Regions from separate parts of the Enterobacter sp. RHBSTW-00994 genome, predicted to be linked through region 1. Evidence: predicted binding sites of a transcription regulator. Region 1 holds the regulator's gene; the other holds the start of a gene.

Evidence for each region. Region 1 encodes Fur, which represses iron uptake genes when iron is present. Its sites were predicted from a motif close to ATAATAATGAGAACNACTATCAA; they were not measured.
Region 2: the regulator Fur is predicted to act here: its motif matches at 1,505-1,527, upstream of feoA (ferrous iron transporter A).

What each region holds. Positions count from the first base shown of each region.
Region 1 is NZ_CP056199.1:1,327,186-1,330,608, reverse strand. It holds gene ybfF (esterase) at 1-341, shown strand, start outside; gene ybfE (LexA regulated protein) at 470-757, shown strand; gene fldA (flavodoxin FldA) at 913-1,443, shown strand; gene fur (ferric iron uptake transcriptional regulator) at 1,736-2,182, shown strand; gene chiQ (ChiQ/YbfN family lipoprotein) at 2,315-2,644, opposite strand; gene chiP (chitoporin) at 2,691-3,423, opposite strand, start outside.
Region 2 is NZ_CP056199.1:4,456,545-4,459,967, forward strand. It holds gene HV346_RS21350 (Tex family protein) at 1-1,211, shown strand, start outside; gene feoA (ferrous iron transporter A) at 1,570-1,797, shown strand; gene feoB (Fe(2+) transporter permease subunit FeoB) at 1,828-3,423, shown strand, end outside.

The DNA of each region.
Region 1 (3,423 bases):
CGGCAGCCATTATGCGCGAGCACCTTGATGAAGAGGGGGTTGTGCAATTTTTGCTGAAATCTTTCGTCGAAGGTCAGTGGCGTTTCAACGTTCCGGTGCTGTGGGATCAGTACCGTCATATTGTCGGCTGGGAACCCGTGCCTGCCTGGTCACACCCTGCTCTCTTTATCCGTGGCGGCAATTCACCGTATGTTACTGAAGCGTACCGCGATGCGATTCTGGCGCAGTTCCCTCAGACACGAGCCCACGTGATTGCCGGAGCTGGGCATTGGGTGCACGCAGAAAAACCAGAAGCTGTACTTCGCGCTATCCGCCGTTATCTCGCTGACATTGAAAATTGATTAAAAAGACAGCGACCGGAAGGCTACAGGCTTCCAGTCGTTGGCGTGCCGTTTTCCGTGATGTATGATTGCGCGCTTATCGCCTGGGCATTAGCAGGGCGGCGTGTTTCCCCCGAAGTCTCAAAATCATGGCCAAAGAACAAACGGACCGCACGACAATAGATCTGTTCGCGAATGAGCGTCGCCCGGGACGACCCAAGACCAATCCGCTTTCACGCGACGAACAGCTGCGTATTAATAAACGCAATCAGCTTAAACGCGATAAAAATCGTGGGCTTAAGCGTGTCGAGCTAAAGCTCAATGCTGATGCCGTCGATGCACTTAACGAACTTGCTGATGCACGCAATATCAGCCGTAGTGAGCTGATTGAAGAGATGTTGATCGCGCAACTCGAAAAATCACACAGCAAGGTGTAAGTCGGATAATTCCCTTTCTCACCCTTTTCATGTAGCACAGAGTGCAGTCCTGCGCGATAGCAGTTCCCGCAGGGTTGTCAGTTCTGCTATTATTGCCCCTATCCGTGGACAAATCGCGCCACCATACCATTAAGTTTCAAGAGGTTATTTTACTCATGGCAATCATCGGCATTTTTTTCGGCAGTGACACCGGCAATACCGAAAATATCGCAAAAAATATTCAAAAACAGCTCGGTAAAGATGTTGCCGATGTGCATGACATTGCCAAGAGCAGCAAAGAAGATCTCGAAGGCTATGACATCCTGTTGCTCGGCATTCCAACCTGGTACTACGGTGAAGCACAGTGTGACTGGGACGATTTCTTCCCAACGCTGGAAGAAGTTGACTTCAACGGTAAACTGGTTGCCCTGTTCGGCTGTGGCGATCAGGAAGATTACGCAGAGTACTTCTGTGACGCACTGGGAACAATTCGCGATATCATTGAACCACGCGGCGCGGCGATTGTAGGCCACTGGCCAACAGCGGGTTACCACTTTGAGGCCTCTAAAGGTCTGGCTGATGACGATCACTTTGTCGGTCTGGCCATTGATGAAGATCGCCAACCGGAGCTGACCGCTGAGCGTGTTGAAAAATGGGTGAAACAGATCCGCGAAGAGCTGAATCTGGACGACATCCTTAACGCTTAATGATTGATGCGGCGCAGCATTTGTGTTGCGTCGCAGTATCAGGTCGTACCAATTAAATTAATTGCTACAAACTTTTAACTTTTGCGCTCATACCTGTACAATAACTGTCTGGTAAAGGGGTCGCTTTCTAACAAGTTTGTTGGCGATACCACGTTTTTATAAGCATACTTTGCTTGAGACTTGCAGTTTTCATTTAGGCATGGCAGTTCTATAATGAGACGCATTATCCCAAGTGCATTTTCTGTCACTTCTTCTTTAGAAGTGAATCGTTTAGCAACAGGACAGATTCCGCATGACTGACAACAATACCGCATTAAAGAAGGCTGGCCTGAAAGTTACGCTTCCTCGTTTGAAAATCCTGGAAGTGTTGCAAGGACCGGATAACCATCACGTCAGTGCGGAAGATCTTTACAAACGTCTGATCGACATGGGCGAAGAGATTGGGCTGGCGACCGTATACCGTGTTCTGAACCAGTTTGATGATGCCGGAATTGTCACCCGTCACAACTTCGAAGGCGGTAAATCCGTGTTCGAACTGACGCAACAGCATCATCACGATCACTTGATTTGCCTCGATTGCGGCAAAGTGATTGAGTTTAGCGATGATTCCATCGAAGCGCGTCAGCGTGAAATCGCAGCACGTCATGGCATCCGCCTGACTAACCACAGCCTGTACCTGTATGGTCACTGTGCAGAAGGCGATTGTCGTGAAGACGATCACGCGCACGACGCGAAATAAGCTCGCTTTCGTACTCTGAGCCAACCTTACGGTTGGCTTTTTTTTGCCTGAAATATCAATAAAAAAGCCCGGAGATGCATTGCTTACTGTATTGACAGTAAACGAGCGTCTCCGGGCGTGGCAAACAGCTTACTATTTGGTGTTATTGCTACGAATTTCCTGCCAGATTTTGTCGCAACGTTTTGCCACTTCCTGATCGTTACCGGTTTTACGCGCCTGAATACAGGCCTGGTAATCCATCACTCTGACATTTTCCTGCGTCGCGAATTGCTCATGTGCTTTCTCTTTCTTCAGCACAGTCAGCCCACTTTGGCAAGCTTCAATTTTTTCCGGCGAGCCTTCAGCCGTATTAATGCAGGCGCTGTAAGCCTCTTTCAGGCGAGAATCTTCTTTCGGGGCCTGAGGTTGCGCACAGGCTGTAAGCCCGGCAGCCATGACGGCAATAAGCACGATTTTTTTCATCATTTCAGTCTCCTTTCCGGCGGGACTCAGCCCGCCGGAGGGTTCATCAGAAAATAGTGAACGGCGCGATAACCATAAATTTCACGTCTCGCTCATCCTGGAAGATGTTGCCGTAACCGCCCGCATAGCTCGGGATATCGGAATGGTTGTCATACTGAGTGAAGTGAAGCTTGAACATCGTGCCTTTTGCGCGGCCATCCTGCAGTGTGTAAATCGCATCCAGGCTGTAAGAGGACTCTTTCAGACGGTAGTTAGGGTCGTAGTAAGCATCCGGGGTGGCCATATCGGCAGGCTTCGCATCCCAGGCGTAAGCATAAGATGCACCCACTGCCCAACCCGGGAGGTTCCAGTTCTTCAGGTCATACATCGCGCCGAAGAAGACGGCTTTTTCGCCATCGGCGTTAAAGTCAGAACGGTTATCCCACCAAATATCCAGACGACCGTTTGAAGAGGCATAGGTTGGTGTCATACGTTGCAGGAAGTAGCCTTGCTGGCCTTCAGCTTTCACCCAGGTCCCTTCCAGACGTAAATCAACCTGACCGACTTTGTAGCCAAACGTCAGCGCCTGCAACCATGCTGTGCCAGCATAAATATCGTTAACCGTTCCATTGCTGGCTTTGTCACGCGTACCATAGAACTGGTAGCTGGTGCTCAGAGGACCACCAATGATGTCGAATTTGTAGCTGGCTTTCGCAAAATACTGATCGATATACCCTTCAGCCTGACCAAATGCGGCTTCAAGAACCAGATCGTTTTTGAAATCGTACTTCGCACCGAGT
Region 2 (3,423 bases), 1.8 Mb from region 1:
TGTGTGAGAAACACAATGTTGAGCTGGTCGCTATTGGCAACGGCACAGCATCCCGTGAAACCGAGCGTTTCTTCCTGGATGTGCAGCAGCAGTTCCCAAAAGTAACAGCACAGAAAGTGATCGTCAGTGAAGCGGGGGCATCCGTGTACTCGGCTTCTGAGCTGGCTGCGCTGGAGTTCCCGGATCTCGACGTGTCACTGCGCGGTGCGGTCTCCATTGCCCGCCGTTTACAGGACCCGCTGGCGGAACTGGTGAAGATCGACCCGAAATCCATCGGTGTGGGCCAGTATCAGCATGACGTCAGCCAGACTCAGCTTGCCCGTAAGCTGGATGCTGTCGTGGAGGACTGCGTAAACGCCGTTGGCGTGGATCTGAACACCGCCTCCGTCCCACTCCTGACACGTGTGGCAGGCTTAACCCGCATGATGGCACAGAACATTGTCTCCTGGCGTGATGAGAACGGTCAGTTCCAGAACCGTCAGCAGTTGTTAAAAGTGAGCCGTCTGGGGCCTAAAGCCTTTGAGCAGTGCGCAGGTTTCTTGCGTATCAACCACGGCGATAACCCACTGGATGCATCAACCGTTCACCCGGAAGCCTACCCGGTGGTCGAGCGCATCCTGGCGGCCACGCAGCAGGCGCTGAACGATCTGATGGGTAACAGCAGCGAATTACGCAATCTGAAAGCCGTTGATTTTACCGATGAGAAATTCGGCGTGCCGACCGTATCTGACATCATCAAAGAGCTGGAAAAACCGGGCCGCGATCCGCGCCCTGAGTTTAAAACGGCGAAGTTTGCCGAAGGTGTCGAAACGATGAACGATCTGCTGCCCGGTATGGTGCTGGAAGGGGCCGTCACTAACGTCACCAACTTTGGTGCGTTTGTCGATATCGGCGTGCATCAGGATGGCCTGGTTCATATTTCTTCCCTTGCCGATAAGTTCGTTGAAGATCCGCATACCGTGGTGAAAGCCGGTGACATCGTGAAGGTGAAAGTACTGGAAGTCGATCTGCAACGTAAGCGTATCGCCCTGACGATGCGTCTGGACGAGCAGCCTGGTGATACCCATGCCCGTCGGGGTAACGGTGGCGCGAACCGAGAACAACAGCGTCCAGCCGCCAAAGCCGCGAAGCCACGTGGACGTGATGCTCAACCAGCGGGCAACAGCGCCATGATGGATGCGCTGGCAGCTGCGATGGGTAAGAAGCGCTAACCCCTCACTCTGCCCCTTTCCCCTATCGGGAGAGGGGCAGATATGCTGTGAGGTGTTCCCCTCGCCTCTTTGTGGTGAGGGTCAGGGTGAGGAAAATTAATTATCTCACCAATCCATAATTAATCTTAATATATGAAACCGATTGCATATCCATATTTAAACCGCAAATTATCACTCCATTAACAAATAAGTCTTCTCCAGCATTCCCTCCAGACCCGTAAATATTGAGCAAGGTCAAACAGGCCGTAAATTAATACCCGAAACAACATCCCGTCACATTTTATATATTGATGATAAAAACCATTCTCATTATCATTGTATTGTTGATTATTTCACCTTTCTTCGTTAAGTAGGCACTATGCAATTCACTCCAGACAGTGCATGGAAAATTACCGGTTTCACCCGCGAGATTAGCCCGGCTTATCGTCAGAAGCTGCTGTCACTGGGCATGCTACCTGGCTCATCGTTCCAGGTCGTGCGCGTTGCGCCGCTGGGTGACCCTATTCATATCGAAACCCGACGCGTCAACCTGGTACTGCGTAAGAAAGACCTCGCATTATTAGAAGTCGAAGCATTATCCCGATAACAGGCCAGCGGTTTCAGTGAGTCTAAAACAATGAAAAAATTAACTATTGGCTTAATTGGCAATCCTAACTCCGGCAAGACAACGCTATTTAACCAATTAACCGGCGCACGTCAGCGCGTAGGAAACTGGGCAGGCGTAACGGTTGAACGCAAAGAAGGTCAATTTGCGACAACCGACCATCAGGTCACTCTCGTTGATCTTCCCGGCACGTATTCATTAACGACCATTTCGTCGCAAACGTCTCTCGATGAGCAAATCGCGTGTCACTACATTCTGAGCGGTGATGCCGACGTCTTAATTAACGTTGTCGATGCCTCCAACCTTGAACGCAACCTCTATCTGACCTTGCAGCTACTGGAACTCGGTATTCCCTGCATCGTGGCGCTTAATATGCTCGACATCGCAGAAAAACAGAAACTGCGTATTGATGTTGATGCCCTGTCTGCGCGTCTGGGTTGCCCGGTTGTTCCCCTGGTTTCCACCCGTGGGCGCGGGATTGATGCGCTGAAGCTGGCTATCGATCGCCACACGAGCAACACCGACGTTGAGCTGGTGCACTATGCGCAACCGTTACTGCGCGAAGCGGAGCTGCTGGCAGATGAGATGGTAAAAAGCATGCCAGCCAAGCAACGGCTCTGGCTGGGTTTGCAGATGCTGGAAGGAGATATCTATAGCCGGGCTTATGCAGGTGATGCGGCCGATAAACTGGACGTTGCCCTGGCCCGCCTTAACGATGAGCTTGATGACCCGGCTCTTCACATTGCGGATGCCCGCTATCAGGGCATTGCCGCTATCTGCGATGTCGTCAGCAACGCTCTCACGGCAGAACCGAGTAAGTTTACCGCTGCCGTAGACAAGATCGTCATTAACCGCTTCCTCGGTCTACCCGTCTTTTTGTTGGTGATGTACCTGATGTTCCTGCTCGCCATTAACATCGGCGGGGCATTGCAGCCGCTGTTCGATGTCGGGTCAGTCGCTATATTTGTGCATGGTATTCAGTGGATAGGTCACACCCTGCACTTCCCGGACTGGCTGACCATCTTCCTGGCCCAGGGTGTTGGCGGCGGTATCAACACCGTTCTGCCGCTGGTTCCACAGATCGGCATGATGTATCTGTTCCTCTCCTTCCTTGAGGATTCCGGCTACATGGCGCGTGCTGCGTTTGTGATGGACAGACTAATGCAAGCGCTGGGTCTGCCCGGTAAATCCTTTGTCCCACTGATTGTCGGTTTCGGTTGCAACGTTCCTTCTGTCATGGGGGCGCGTACGCTGGACGCACCGCGTGAACGCCTGATGACAATTATGATGGCCCCGTTCATGTCCTGCGGTGCGCGTCTGGCGATCTTCGCCGTCTTTGCCGCGGCCTTCTTTGGCCAGCAAGGCGCACTGGCGGTGTTCTCACTGTATGTTCTGGGTATCGTGATGGCGATCCTGACGGGTCTGATGCTGAAACACACCATCATGCGTGGTGAAGCGTCACCTTTCGTTATGGAATTACCGGTCTACCATGTGCCACACCTTAAAAGCCTGGTGATTCAAACCTGGCAGCGCCTGAAAGGATTTGTCCTGCGTGCCGGTAAAGTGATTGTCGTCGTGAGTATTTTCCTGAGCGCCCTGAACAGCTTT